Regions from separate parts of the Geodermatophilus sp. URMC 64 genome, predicted to be linked through region 3. Evidence: riboswitches for the same ligand, from Rfam matches in the RefSeq annotation. Region 3 holds a riboswitch; each other region holds the start of a gene.

Region 1 (3,536 bases), 780 kb from region 3:
GAGAGCGCACCGCAGTCCCAGACGCTCGACCGCGGCCTGCGGATCCTCGAGCACCTCGCGAGCGTGAGCGCGCCGCAGCCGATCGTGGAGATCGCCTCCTCCGTCGGTCTGCACCGCTCGATCGCCTACCGGCTGCTGCGGACGCTGGAGGACCACCAGCTCGTCGAGCGGGACCCCGCCGGGCACTACTGGCTCGGCCTCGGCATCGCCGCGCTCGGCCGGGGCGTGCGGACCGACCTGCAGGCCGCGGCGCTCCCCCGGCTCAACGCCCTGGTCGCCGACCTGGGCATGACCGCCTTCCTCGTCATCCGCTCCGGCGACGAGGCGGTGACCGTCGCGAGCGTGGAGCCGCAGGACACCGCGGCGCACGTCGTCTACCGGCCCGGCACCCGGCACCCGGTGGGCCGCGGCGCCCCCGGTCTCGCGCTGCTGATGCCCGAGCCGCCGTCCCCGGACGACCGGGAGGCGCTGCGGGAGGCCCGGCGGGTCGGCTGGGCGAGCTCCCACGGCGAGGTGATCGCCGGGCTGCGCTCCGTCGCCGCCCCGGTGCTCGGCCCCGACGGCGGGGCCCGCGCCGCGCTGGCGGTCGTGTTCGTGGACGAGAACGCCGACGTCGCGAAGGTCGGGTCCGCGGTGTCCGAGGCGGCGGCGAAGGTGGCCGCCGCCGTCCGCTGAGCCGACCGCTCCCGGAACGGCCCCGGACGTGCTTGGCTGCTCGCCGTCGCACGGCCGTCGGAGGGAGCCGCAGATGCCCGTCCAGCTCAACCACACCATCGTCGCCGCCCGCGACCGGCACGAGTCGGCCGCCTTCCTCGCCGACCTGCTGGGCCGCAAGCCGCCGACCGACTTCGGCCCGTTCGCGGTCGTCGAGCTCGACAACGGCGTCTCGCTCGACTTCCAGGACGACGAGGTCGCCCAGCCGCGGCACTACGCGTTCCTGGTCTCCGAGGAGGAGTTCGACGAGATCTTCGGGCGGATCCGGGCCCGCGGCCTGGACCACTGGGCCGATCCGTTCGAGCGGCACCCGGGCGAGATCAACACCAACGACGGCGGCCGGGGCGTGTACTGGAAGGACCCGAACGGCCACATGCTGGAGATCATCACGCGGCCGTACGGGGGCTGACCCGTCCTAGCGGTAGTTCACGTGGACGTGGTCCATGTGGTTGGCCGTGGCGCTCCCCCGGTCGGACATGCCCTCCCAGGAGCCGCCCGGCGACTGCAGGATCCGCTGCCGGTAGATGAGGTACTCCACGCCCAGCTCGTCCCAGTGGTCGATGTGGTACTGGACGATCGCGTTCCCGAGGGCGGTGTCGGACAGCACCATGTAGTCCAGCGCCAGACCGGACGGGTGCCCGTGCGGGTCGGTCGCGCTGGGCCGGGTGCCGCCGAGGGTGATGTCGCCGGCGCCGGGCACGTTGGAGACGACCGCGTTCGCCGCGGCCTGCACCTGCGGCTTCACGCTGCCCGCGGTGTTGGAGATGTGCGCGGTCGCGGTGACCGCGGTCCCGGCGACCTCCTGGGCCGGCTCCGGGGCGATGGCCGGGGCAGCGGCGGCCCGGGCCTGGGCCTGGGCCTCGGCGGCGGCCTTGGCCTTGGCCTCCGCCTCGGCGCGGGCCTTGGCCTCGGCCTCGGCCTTCTGCCGGTCGAGCTCGGCCTGGTCGGCGGCCGCCTGCGCCTGCTGCGCGGCGGTCTGCTCGGCCTCGCGGGTGCTGCGGCTGGCGGCGAGGTCCTCGAGCGGCTGCAGGTCCTCGGCGGGGGCGACCGCGCCCGACTGGGCGCTCAGGCCGAGTTCCTGGGCGACGCTGACCGACTCCGACGTCCCGGCCTCGGCCTGGGCGGCCGGGTCGGCGCCGAACAGGACGTTGACCATGAGCGCGCCGGCCGTGGCGACGCCCAGGTACAGCCCGGGACGGCGGACGGCGGCGGGCGGGAGCCGGCGCGCGCGGCGGGCCCGGCCGGAGGTGGTGGTGCGGGTGTCCATGGGGAGGGGTGCTCCGAGAGGTACGGGCGCAGCGGCGCAGGGGCGCACTGCGAGGGGATGCGGGCAGGGCGGCGCGGGCGCACCAGGAAGCGGCTGGTCAGCCGGTCGAGCGAGGGTGCTCGGGGTGGTGGGCCTGCGCGGGCGGCGTCAAGGGGGGCCGCCGACGATCAGATCCGCGGGCGCACCCGGATCCGGCGGTACCGGGCCGTGCGGGGTCGGGCAGCAGGGCAAGCGCGCACCATCGGGGCGGCTCTCCGTTTCTTCCGTCAGCCGCCTACCGAGTTAGCTGACGGGTTCGGGCGGGAAGCAGCCCTACCGCCGGTGGACGCAGAGCGACCACGGGCAGGATTCACCCCAGTACTGCGGTGGGTCCCCGGCTCGCCCGTTGCTCGTGGCCGAACGGTGGGCGACTCGGCGGCGTCCGCTCGGACTCCCCGGGTGGGGACGTGATGACCGACCGGACCTCTTCACCGTAGAGCCGTTATGCAGTCGTGACAATCAGGGGCCGTCGATTCGTCGGGTGATGCACGTCGCGGCTTACCGCCTTGACGGCGGAAGCGTGCTACGGCCTGCCGATCCGGGGTCAGCCGGCGTCGGCCCACGACGCGACGACGGCGACGTCGAGCGGGAAGTCGACCGGGAAGTCGCCGAACAGCAGCCGGCCGGCCGTCGCCGCGGCGCCGCGGACCGCGTCGACGACGTCCGGCGCCAGGTGCTCGGGCGTGTGGACGACGACCTCGTCGTGCAGGAAGAACACCAGGTGCGGCCGCTCCTCGACCCGGCCGGCGCCGCCGAGCCGCCACAGCCGGTTGCGCAGGTCGGCCAGCCAGCACAGGGCCCACTCCGCCGCCGTCCCCTGGACGACGAAGTTGCGGGTGAACCGCCCCCACGCGCGGCGGGAGCGGTCCCGCTCCTCCCGGGAGCCGCCCTCGTCGGGCGGTTCCCCGAGCTCGACGGCGCGCTCGGCCCACCCACCGGTCGGCGCCGGCGACCCCCGGCCGAGCAGGGTGTGCACCACCGCGCCGCGCTCCCCCGCCCGGGCGGCCTCCTCCACCAGCCCGATCGCCCGCGGGTACCGGCGGGCCAGCCGCGGCATCATCCGGCCGCTCTCGCCCCGGGTGCCGCCGTACATGGCCCCCAGCACGCCGAGCTTCGCCTCCGCGCGCGAGGCGACGGCGCCGGCGGCCACCATGCCCTCGTACAGGTCGGTGGAGCGCGCTGCCTCGGCCAGCGCCGCATCCGCGCTCATACCGGCGAGCACCCGCGGCTCCAGCTGGGCGACGTCCGCGACCACGAACCGCCAGCCGTCGTCCGCGATCGCCGCCGGGCGCACCTGGATCGGCACCGACAGCGCTCCCCCGCCGTTGGACGCCCACCGCCCGGTCACCACGCCGCCCGGCACGAAGTACGAGCGGAACCGGCCGTCGCGCACCCAGGTCTCCAGCCAGCTCCAGCCGTTGGCCTGCAGCAGCCGCGCCAGCTTCTTGTACTCCAGCAGCGCGGGGACGGCGGGGTGGTCGAGCTGCTCGAGCGTCCACGAGCGGGTGTCGCGCAC
Region 2 (3,536 bases), 2.0 Mb from region 3:
GCCAACGAGGCCTCGGACATCGGCATCACCGAGGACAGCATCAAGATCGGCGCCCACTACCCGCTGACCGGTGTCGCGGCGCCCGGCTACAGCGAGATCCCGACCGGCGTCCAGGCGTACTTCGACTGGGTCAACGAGAACGGCGGCGTCAACGGGCGGCAGATCGAGTACGTCTACCGGGACGACGGCTACAACCCGACCAACACCGCGTCGGTGGTCAACGAGCTCGTCCTCGAGGAGGAGGTCTTCGCGATCGCGGGTGGCCTCGGCACGCCCACGCACAGCGCCGTCCTCGACTTCCTCAACGGCGAACAGGTGCCCGACCTGTTCGTCTCCTCCGGCTCGCTGCTCTGGGACAACCCGGAGGAGAACCCGTACACGTTCGGCTGGCAGCCGGACTACGAGATCGAGGGCAAGATCATCGGCAACTACATCGCCGAGAACTTCCCGGATGCGAAGGTGGGGCTGTTCCTGCAGGCCGACGACCTCGGCGAGGACGGCGAGAAGGGCGTCCGCCAGTACCTCGACGCCCAGATCGTCGACGTGCAGACCTACGTCCCCGGCAACACCGACATCACCGCGCAGATCGCCGCACTGCAGGCCGCCGGCGCCGACTTCGTCGTCGGTTTCAACGTGCCCAGCTACACGGCGATCGCGCAGCTGACCGCGCTGCGCCTGGGCTACAAGCCGCAGTGGTTCTACTCGAACATCGGCTCGGACCCGCAGCTGGTCGGCGCGCTGCTGGCCAACTTCTCGCAGGGCCAGGTCAGCGACGCCAGCCTGCTCAACGGGGCGTTCACCACGGAGTACCTCAACGGCGTGGACGTGCCGGACGACCCGTGGGTGCAGCAGTGGCAGGAGATCTGGGACGCCTCCGGCCAGGAGGGCGAGCTGACCAACTTCCGCGTCTACGGCATGGCCCAGGCCTACACCGTGGTGCAGGCGCTGCTCGCGGCCGGGCAGAACCCGACCCGCGACAGCCTGGTCGAGGCGATCGAGGAGAACGGCCAGGACTGGGAGGGCCCCTGGCTGGCGCCCTTCCGGTACTCCGCCGACCGGCACGCCGGCATCAGCGGCGTGAAGGTCGTCCAGCTCAACGGGCTGGTCGGCGAGGACCAGACCGGCGTCCTGACCACCGACAACGGCGACGCCGAGATCGAGGAGTCCGACGGCGAGGCCAGCGACGTGCCGGAGAACGGGATCCCAGAGGCCTGACCGGCCGTACCGCACCACCGCACGACGCGACGGGCCGTCGGCTCCCCACCCGGGAGCCGGCGGCCCGTCCGCACGAGCGGGGAGGGCACGTCGGCCCCGGCGGACGGGGCAGCCCTCCGGGGGCGGCCGCCTGGTCCGGGTCGGCGGCCTCGGAGGCCCGCACGCCGTCCGCCACGATCGAGAGCGAGCATGGGCACTGCGCGCCGAGGCGGACTCGGAGCGGCCGGTGAAGGCGATCGGGGTGGCGCTGGGGCCGGACGCCGACCTCGACGTGCTGCGGCAGATACCCGAGGCCACGGGCGGCGCGGCCTACTCCGCGGAGGACCCGGCCGACCTGCAGGACGTGCTCTACGACGCGATACGCCAGCGGCAGTGAGCTGACCCGCATTTCGGCGAGCGGTGTCGCCGTCACCTGCCGTTTCCCGGTCGGTGGCACCGGATGTGGCGTCCATCACGGCGACAATGCACATAACGGGACGTAGCGTTTTGGCTGCGCTCAGCAAACAAGGAGCGCGGAGCCGGTCCGCCAAACCCTGCCCACCGGCTGCCATCCCGAACAGTTCAGGGCAGGGGTGGGGGACCCACTTTCCACGGCGCGCCACGGCCTCGGGCCGCGCGCCTCGGGGTGAAGCCGCGCGACCCGCGGCCGGGCACCGATCGCCCGAACCCGACAGCTCACCTCGCCGGCGGTGATCGGAGATCACCACACACCATGGCCAAGCACCGCGCGCCCCGCTACGTCCGCACCAAGAAGGTCATCGCCCGCGCCCCCGTCGCCGCCGGCGCCACCGTCGTCGGCATCGGCGTCCTGAGCTCCCCGGCCCAGGCCTCCACCACCCACGACTGGACCGGCGTCGCCGAGTGCGAGTCGGGCGGCAACTGGAGCATCAACACCGGCAACGGCTACTTCGGCGGCCTGCAGTTCAGCCAGTCCACCTGGGCCGCCTTCGGTGGCACCGACCTCGCCCCCCGCGCCGACCTGGCGACCCCCGCCCAGCAGATCCAGATCGCCGAGGAGGTGCTCGCCGGGCAGGGCATCGGCGCGTGGCCGACCTGCGGCAAGCGCCTGACCGACGGCACCACCGCGGCCGCCGCCGAGGCAGCCCCGGCCCCGGCTGCGGCGGCCCCCGCTCCGGCCGACGCGGCCGCCGAGAAGGACGCCGCCGAGAAGGACACCGCCGACACCGCCGCCGCCCCGAGCGACGGAGCTCCGGCCGGCGACTACACGGTCGAGCCCGGCGACACGGTCGCGAAGATCGCCGCCGCGCACAGCGAGCCGTGGCGCGAGCTCTACCAGCGCAACGCCGGCGTCATCGGCGGCAACCCGAACCTGATCTTCCCGGGCCAGGTGCTGCTGACCTCCGGCTCGGCGCAGGCCGCTCCCGAGGCCGCTACCGACGCCGCGGCGCCGGTCGTCGCCGCTCCCGTTGTCACCGCCCCGGCCGTGGCGCCCATGGAGGTGGCGCCCGCCGCCGCTCCCGTCGCCGCCCCCGCGCCGGAGGCCGCCGCCGCACCGGCCACGACCACCGCGACGATCACCAACACCGCCGGCGCCATCAAGCCGCAGGCACAGGCGGCCGCCGACGCGGTCGTCTCCAACGTGCCCGGCGCCGACGCCATCACCCTCGGCGGCACCCGGGCCAGCGCGCGGGACCCGCACGGCCACCCGTCCGGCCTGGCGATCGACTACATGGTCATGAGCGACGCGGCCCTCGGTGACGCGATCGTCGCCTACCACCTCGCCCACTGGGACGAGCTCGGCGTCGAGTACGTCATCTGGCAGCAGCGGATCCTGACCTCGCCGACCGGCGCCTGGAAGCAGATGGCCGACCGCGGCAGCGCCACGCAGAACCACATGGACCACGTCCACGTGAACTACGGCGGCTGAGCCGCGCGGGAGGCCGAACGGTCTTCCGCCGACCCCGGACCGCCCCGCCCGCATCCCGCGGCCGGGGCGGTCCGTCGATTCCGGGGCAAGACCGGCCGGCCGGGTGCCGCCGCCTGACCGGACCTTTCTGTACAGAAAGCCCCGGTCAGACCCGGGCGAGCAGGCCGTCGAGGGCGGCGGTCACCTCGTCGACGGTCACCTTCGCCAGGGCCGGGTCCAGCTCGGTGCCCCATGGGTCGCCGGTTCCGTCGCCGTGCCAGAGGACGACGTGCTGCTCCCGCGGCGGCGGCCCCCACAGCGCCGGGGACACCGGGCCGAACAGCACCACCGACGGGCGCCGGTAGGCGGTGGCCAGGTGCGCCACGCCGGTGTCGCCGCTGACGACCACGCGGGCGGCCGCGACCACCGCGGCCAGCTCGAGCGACGACGTCCG
Region 3 (3,536 bases):
GACGGTGAGCGCGGTCAGGCCGGCGTCGATCGCCGTCGAGACGCCGACGTCGCGCAGGAACAGTGGCCAGATGCGGGTGGACAGCCCGTAGCGGTGCCGGACCACCTCGCCGTAGACCGCCAGCGGCAGCGTGACCAGCCGGCCGATGACGGTGAGCGCGAACGTGCCCAGGACCACCTGCCAGAACCAGCCGCCGCCGAGCGGAGCGGCCACCGCGCGGACCAGCCGGCTGCCCAGCCGGGTCAGCCCCAGCCCCGCGGACACCGCCAGGCCGAGGACCAGGTTGGCCAGCGAGGCCGGCCGCAGCGCGGCGGCGAAGGAGTCGGCGCGGTCGACGACGGCCGCCGGCAGGCCCGCGGTCGGGTCGACCGGCACGTGGCCGCCCGGCGGTGCGGGCAGCACGGTCCACGGCGTGCGGAGGACCACCACCAGCACGAACGCGGCGCCCAGGACGACCGCCGCGGCCAGCGCGACGCGGGCACTCCCCCGCCCCGCCCAGCTCACGCCGTCGATCCTAGGGGCGGGCACAGCGAGGGCCGGTGACCCGTGCGGGTCACCGGCGCTCGCCGGATCCTCGTCTCAGCCGATGCGGCGGGCGCTGTTGTAGCCCGGCATCGCGTCGACGCTCACGACCTTGACCGGCTGGCCGGAGGTCGAGGCGTGGACCATCTGCCCGTTGCCGATGTACATCGCCACGTGGCTGACCGGGCTGTAGAAGAAGATCAGGTCACCCGGCTGCAGCTCCGAGCGCGAGACGGGCGTGCCCATCCGCGACTGCATGCTGCTCGAGTGCGGCAGGCTGATGCCCGCCGCCGCGTAGGCGTACTGAGTCAGGCCCGAGCAGTCGAAGCTGTTCGGACCGCCCGCGCCCCACACGTACGGGTCGCCGACCTGGGCCAGGGCGGTGTTCACCGCGGTCTGCGCGGCGGCGCTGCCGCCGCCCGCGGGCGCCGGTGCGGCCGCCGGGGCGACCGCCGCCGCGGCGACCGCCTGGCCACCGTGGGACTCCGCCACCTGCTGCCGCTGCGCCGCGCTCAGCCGGTCGTACTGCTCCTGGAAGTCGGCGATCTGCGACTTCAGGTCGGCTTCCTGGGCCTCGATGCCGTCGAGCGTCCGCTGCGCCTTGGCGGCGGCCTCGTCGGCGTCGACCCGGGCGGCCTCGGCGGCGTCGGCCGCCTCCGAGACCTGGTCGACCACCTGGTTGGTGTGGCCGGCGATCGCGTTCAGCGTGCCCAGCGACGAGACGAAGTCGTCGGCCGAGTCGCTGGTCAGCAGCGCGTTGAGGGTGGTGACGTCGTCGCCCCCCGTGGTGTAGGCGCTGCGGGCGATCTCGCGGATCTGCCCCTCGAGCTCCTCGAGCTGCTGCTGCGCCTCCTCGGCGGCCTCGTCGGCGGCCTCGGCGGCGTCCTGCTGCTGCTCGAGCTCCTCGCGGGCGGTGTTGACCCGCTCCTGCACCACCTCGAGTTGGTGGCTGGCGTCGGCGACCAGCTGGGCCGCCTGCTCGGGCGTGGTGGCCCGGCCGGGTTCGGCGGTCGCCGTGCCGGGTAGGAGGGTCACGGTCAGCGCCGTGGTGGCACCCACCAGGAGCCCGGAGCGGAGCCAGGCGGAGCGGCGGGTGCGGGCGGGATGGCTGTTGTCGTTTCGTTCGCGTGCATGCCCCAGGGCAGGGCGAGGCGTCGCCACGTGCGGCGGCTCTCCTTCTTCCTCAGCTACCGCCTACCGAGTTAGCTGACGGGTTCGGGCTGGGAAGATGGCGCCCTATCTCCGTGCCCCGGCGAGCCGGCGCACGCTGAATTCACCCCAGTGCTGCGGTGGGTCCCCGGTTCCTCCTCGGGCACAGGAACGTGCCGTCGGACGATTCGGCGGTGCTCGACCGAGGCCACCCCGGTGGGGCGACGACCACCCGGTCGAACTCGGCCACCGTACGGGCGTGATGCAGTTGTGACAAACCGACCCCCCTGTGATTGTCGTGATCGTCACTGCGAGCAGCATCACTGGCGCGCCGCGTGAGGTCCGCAGGTCCGACGCCAGGCGTGCCGGCTCAGCCGATCCGGCGGCCGCTCGCTCCGCCGGACCGGTGGCGCAGCGGGGGCACCAGGCCGACGTCGGCCAGCGCGCGAACGGCGCGGCGCTCCACGTCGTCGAAGTCCACGACGACGCCCGGCCTCGGGACGACGACGTCCTCTGCGACCGGCTCTGCGCCGGCACGGGCGGTGGTGGGTGCGCGGTCGGGCAGCGCCACGACCACCGGGTCGTCGGTCTGCCAGCCGGGGGGCGCGCCGAGCAGCACGGTGACGACGCAGTCGGCGCAGCCGGTGCCGCGGGCGGTGCAGGTGTCGCAGTCGATGAGCATCGCTTCTCTCCTCCGTGAGTCGTCCGCACGGTAGGAGGGGCCACCGACAATTCCGGTGCGTTCTCGCGTCCGGGGGTTGACACGGACGCCGATCAGGTGCCCGCGTACTCCCAGTGCCAGGGCTCCTCGCGGCCGTTGCCGGGATCGGCCCAGGTGGGGTGCAGCCAGCCGAACCGGCCGGCGTTGGCCACCATCCAGGTGTACTGCGGCGTCCCGTACGTCTGGATGCCCCCGCAGAGGTCGGTCGCCAGACCCCAGCCGTGGTTGCTGGTGCCGGGGACCGCCGCGAGCGCGGGCTTCTCCCCGTAGAGCTTCACCTGGCTGGCGTAGCTGCGGTAGGAGTCGGTGATGCAGATCGGCGACCCGAAGGCGTCGGCGAACGCCGCGGACATCGCCTTCCACGCCGCCGCGGCGTCGCAGCGCAGCTGGTGCCCGCCGACGCCGATCGGGCACATCGCGCTGGGCGGGATCAGCCCGTTCGGGTAGCCGCCCCACGCCCGCGCGCCGTCGTAGCTCGGCGGGTAGACGGTGTTGCCGCACTCGACCTTCAGAGCCCCGCCGGTGGGCCCGGGCGCGTCGACCGGCGCGCGCTGGCCGAGGCTCGGCCGGCCGATGCCCAGCACCTGGTCGGCCGGCAGCTTGCGGACGACGACCGCGCCCGCCCGCGCGTCGGCGGCCAGCATGGTCTGCGGGTCCAGGGCGATGCCGACGTGCCCGAGGCCGGACTCGGCGGTGCCGAGGAAGACCAGGTCGCCGGGGAGCACGTCGGCGGGGTCGACCGGCGTGGTCACGGCGAACAGCCCGGCCTGGTCGCCCGGCAGCTGGATCCCGGCCGACCGGTACACCGTCTGGACGAGCGTGCCGCAAGCCCAGGAGTCCGGCCCGGCGGTGCCGGGGGCGTAGGGCTTGCCGAGCGCGTCCATCGCGGCCGTGACCGCGTTCAGGGTCTCGGCGGGCAGCACCAGCAGCGAGGTGGGCTGGCGCGGCATCTGGGCCGCACCCCGCTGCGCCCCGCCGGCCTGCGAGGCGACGGGCTCGAGGCCCGGGGGCAGTGAGGACTCGGGGTCGCGCAGGGCCGCCGCGGCCGGCGCGACGATCCCGGCGTCGGCCAGCTGCTTGAGGTAGACCCGCCAGTTGGCCGCCGTCCGCGAGTTGACGTCGAGCTGCTCGCGCTGCAGCTGGG
Region 4 (3,536 bases), 1.6 Mb from region 3:
CCGCCGCGGCTGAGCCGACCCGGCCCCGTAACGTCGGCGGGGTGAGCGCCCCGCGGATGGACCGGTCGCACCGGGTGGCCGGCGCGCTGGTCGGCGCGGCCGTGGGCGACGCGCTGGGTGCGCCGTTCGCCGGGTCGCCGCCCGGCGAGTTCTCGCGGCGGTTCCCCGTGCCGGCGCGCGGGGTGCGCACCGAGATGTGCGGCGACCCGCCCGGCCGGTTCACCGCGGAGTTCGCCGCGGCGCTGGTCGTGGGGACGAAGCTGGTCGCCGGCGAGCCGGTCGAGCCGGCGTCCCGCGTGCAGGCGCTGCCCTGGGCGATCCGGGCCGCGCGAGATGCGCCGTCTCGTGGCCGTGGCGGCCCGGACGGCCACGAGAGCGCGCATCTCGCCGGGACGATGCGCCGGGCGCTGGACGGCGAGGACCCCACGGGACTCCGGCACGCCGGCAGCTTCGCGGAGGTGCTGCGGCGGGCGATCGACGCCGGCGGGGAGACAACGGGTGACGCCGCGGTGGCGGGTGCCCTGGCGGGGGCGACCTTCGGCATGGCCGGCATCCCGATGCGCTGGTCGTCGGTGGTGCACGGTGAGGCCGCGGGCCGGTCCTGGCGGCTCGACGACCTGCAGGAGCTCGCCGCGGCGCTCGACGGGCGGGCCGCGCCGCCGTACGACCCCGGTGTCATCCCGCGGATCGGCCCGCGCGAGGTGCTGCCGGGCATCTGGGCGGGCAACCTCGACGGCGCCCGGTACAGCGACGCGGACTTCGCGGTCATCTCGCTGTGCCGGCTGGGCGAGCCGTTCGGCCACGAGGTGCAGCGCATGGCCTACCTGGCCGACAACGACTACAACACCGAGCTCGACGTCGTCCTCGAGGACGTGCTCGCCGACATGGCGGCCCTGCGCGCCGAGGGACGGCGGCTGCTCGTGCACTGCCACGGCGGCGCGTCGCGGACCGGGCTGGTCCTGCGCGCGTGGCTGCGCCGCACGGAGGGGCTCTCGGCGGACGAGGCGACCGCGCGGGTGGCCGCCACCTGGCCCTACCTCGGGCTGTGGAACGCCAGCTTCACCGCGGCGCTGGAGCGGATGCGCTAACCGGTCGGGCCGGTGGCGTCGGGCATGCCGGGCTTCTTCGCGTCGGCGCCCTCCTCGACGTCGTTGTCCGGCACCCGCGTGACGTCGTCCGACATCGGGCCCTGCGCGGCCCGCGGCGACTGCGCCGGGTTCGCCGTGACCTGCTCCTGGTCCTCGCTGCGGGTTCCGCCCGTCGGTCCCTGGGTCATGGTCGACCTCCTCTTCCGCCGGTTCGATGCCCGCCGCAGCGGCCGGGAAACGGTGCCGGCGCGGGTTCGGCCGAGCACCCCGCGTGGTGCCGTGCCGGTACGCCGGAGTTACGCGCACCGCCCGTTGCGGCCCCCGGGCGGGCGGGCTCCGGCTGGAGGCCGGCGGCCAGGCTCGACGTTCCCGCTGGTCAGGACGGCGAGTCACCCCTGCGCCGGGCGTGTCGGACCCGCGAAACGCGACGCTGACTGGATTCGCCGGGGTCCAAAGACCCTCCTAGCGTTTGCGCGGTCCGGACGGGGCCGCACAACTCCCGAACCTGGGAACCCCCCCGGACGCCGCCGAACCGGGCGGCCGGCCGCGTGCCGGCGCCCGGGCCGGGGACCCACCGCAGTACTGGGGTGAAGCGCGACCGTCATGGGGGCCGGTCGCGCCGGGCGAGTTCCCCAGCCCGAACCCGTCAGCTAACTCGGTAGGCGGCTTCGGAGAACAAGGAGAACCGTCGTCGATGACGACTGCACACACGTCCCTCGCCCGTCGCCTCACCGCTCCCGCCCTGGCCCTCCTGGCCGGTGCCGGGATCGTCCTCTCACCGGGAGTCGCCTCCGCCAACACCGGGGATCCGGGAGGTGGCGGGACCGCCGTCGCAGCCCCGGCCGTCGCTGCCAGCGCCGCCGCCCAGAAGGCGGTCGACACCGCACTCGCCCAGCGGGGTGACCCCTACGTCTGGGGCGGCGCCGGCCCGAACTCCTTCGACTGCTCGGGCCTGACCCAGTTCGCCTACAAGGCGGCGGGGGTCTCCCTGCCGCACTCGTCGCGGATGCAGTCGACCATCGGCACGCCGGTGTCGCTGAACGCGCTGCAGCCCGGTGACCTGGTGTTCTTCTACAGCCCGGTCAGCCACGTCGCGATGTACATCGGCAACGGCCAGATCGTGCACGCGTCGACCGCGGGCCAGCCGGTCAAGGTCGTGGACCTGGCGTACATGCCGGGGGCCGTCGGCGCCCGCCGGCTCGTCTGAGCCGCGCTCCGGTGTCCCGGCCGTGCATCGCGCGGCCGGGGCACCGGAGGCATTGACAGCGCCGGCCCGCGGTGGCTGCCTGGTGGGCGTTCCCACGCACGGGAGGCCCGGCATGAACGCCACGATCAGGCGTCTGCGCGACGCGATGAACGCCCACGACCTCGAGGCCATCGCCGCGCTGTTCGCCCCGGACTACCGGAGCGAGCAGCCGGTGCACCCCAACCGCGGCTTCGGCGGCCGCGACCAGGTCGTCGAGAACTGGGCGCAGATGTTCCGCGGCGTCCCCGACCTGCAGGTCGGCGTCGTCAAGGAGACCACCGACGGGACGACGACCTGGTCGGAGTGGGTGTGGCGCGGCAGCCACGCCGACGGCCGCCCCTTCCTCATGAAGGGCGCGACCGTCATGGGCCTGCGCGACGACGGTCTGATCGCGTGGGCGCGGCTGTACATGGAGCCGGTCGAGCAGGACAGCGCGCCGATCGACCAGGCCGTGCGCCAGCTCTCCGGCACCTCATGACCAGGGCGTGACCGGCCGCTCCTGGGTCTCGCCGTCGACGATCAGGTCGACGTGCTCGTTGCGGAAGCAGATCCGGCCGGCGATCCGCGGGTTCTCCGGGATCGGCGACTCGTAGCTCCAGGCGACGTCCTCGAGCACCCGGTCGCCGACCCGCGCCGACCACCAGCTGGCCACGCCCTTGTACGGGCAGGTCGAGGTCGTCGGGCTGGGGCGCAGCTCGGTGCGGACGTCCTCGGGCGGCAGGTAGTAGCGGACCGGCAGCGACGTCTCGAACAGCAGCAGCGGGCGGGTGCTCTCGGCCAGCAGCTCGCCGTCCACCTCGACGCGGACCTCCCGGGAGCTGGGCACGACGTCCACCCGCTTGTGCGGATCGCGGGCGTGCGCGACCAGCGGCTCGTCCTCCTCGAACCAGGTGAGCGCCGTGCCCCAGGAGAAGGTGACCAGGTTCGCCAGTGGGGCCAGGTGCTCCGGCGGGTCGTGGTGCGTCCAGGCGGCGCGCGCCGCGCGGCGGTCGCCGGCCTGCACGGTCCAGGTGGTCATGCCGTCGTCGTCCGCCGGGTCGACCAGCACGCCGGGCCGGACGTCGTCGGGCGGGAGGAAGTAGGTCGGCAGGAAGGTCCGCGGCAGCGCCTCGGGTCCGTACTGCACGAACAGGACGGCGTGGCGGGAGTCGGCGACGAGCTCGTCGCCGAGCCGGACGCGGATCCACCGCGGCGACGGCTCG

The links. A riboswitch is a leader RNA that binds a small molecule or an ion and turns the genes downstream of it on or off. The one in region 3 is predicted to bind cyclic di-AMP.
Region 1: it holds a riboswitch for cyclic di-AMP, as region 3 does, so the genes downstream of both, ACWIYF_RS12960 (hypothetical protein) here and ACWIYF_RS16655 (NlpC/P60 family protein) in region 3, are expected to answer to the same signal.
Region 2: it holds a riboswitch for cyclic di-AMP, as region 3 does, so the genes downstream of both, ACWIYF_RS26450 (transglycosylase family protein) here and ACWIYF_RS16655 (NlpC/P60 family protein) in region 3, are expected to answer to the same signal.
Region 4: it holds a riboswitch for cyclic di-AMP, as region 3 does, so the genes downstream of both, ACWIYF_RS08905 (C40 family peptidase) here and ACWIYF_RS16655 (NlpC/P60 family protein) in region 3, are expected to answer to the same signal.

Annotation. Positions count from the first base shown of each region.
Region 1 is NZ_CP199955.1:2,643,293-2,646,828, reverse strand. Features, by position in the region: gene ACWIYF_RS12970 (IclR family transcriptional regulator) at 1-675, shown strand, start outside; gene ACWIYF_RS12965 (VOC family protein) at 749-1,123, shown strand; gene ACWIYF_RS12960 (hypothetical protein) at 1,130-1,981, opposite strand; cyclic di-AMP (ydaO/yuaA leader) riboswitch at 2,238-2,408, opposite strand; gene ACWIYF_RS12955 (bifunctional 3'-5' exonuclease/DNA polymerase) at 2,565-3,536, opposite strand, start outside.
Region 2 is NZ_CP199955.1:5,386,923-5,390,458, forward strand. Features, by position in the region: gene ACWIYF_RS26440 (ABC transporter substrate-binding protein) at 1-1,215, shown strand, start outside; gene ACWIYF_RS26445 (hypothetical protein) at 1,442-1,591, shown strand; cyclic di-AMP (ydaO/yuaA leader) riboswitch at 1,751-1,919, shown strand; gene ACWIYF_RS26450 (transglycosylase family protein) at 1,928-3,103, shown strand; gene ACWIYF_RS26455 (glycosyltransferase family 9 protein) at 3,249-3,536, opposite strand, start outside.
Region 3 is NZ_CP199955.1:3,424,283-3,427,818, forward strand. Features, by position in the region: gene ACWIYF_RS16650 (M48 family metallopeptidase) at 1-504, opposite strand, end outside; gene ACWIYF_RS16655 (NlpC/P60 family protein) at 580-1,557, opposite strand; cyclic di-AMP (ydaO/yuaA leader) riboswitch at 1,699-1,875, opposite strand; gene ACWIYF_RS16660 (hypothetical protein) at 2,042-2,353, opposite strand; gene ACWIYF_RS16665 (D-alanyl-D-alanine carboxypeptidase family protein) at 2,446-3,536, opposite strand, start outside.
Region 4 is NZ_CP199955.1:1,798,613-1,802,148, reverse strand. Features, by position in the region: gene ACWIYF_RS08920 (hypothetical protein) at 1-13, shown strand, start outside; gene ACWIYF_RS08915 (ADP-ribosylglycohydrolase family protein) at 42-1,088, shown strand; gene ACWIYF_RS08910 (hypothetical protein) at 1,085-1,276, opposite strand; cyclic di-AMP (ydaO/yuaA leader) riboswitch at 1,634-1,767, shown strand; gene ACWIYF_RS08905 (C40 family peptidase) at 1,783-2,295, shown strand; gene ACWIYF_RS08900 (nuclear transport factor 2 family protein) at 2,408-2,812, shown strand; gene ACWIYF_RS08895 (DUF427 domain-containing protein) at 2,807-3,536, opposite strand, start outside.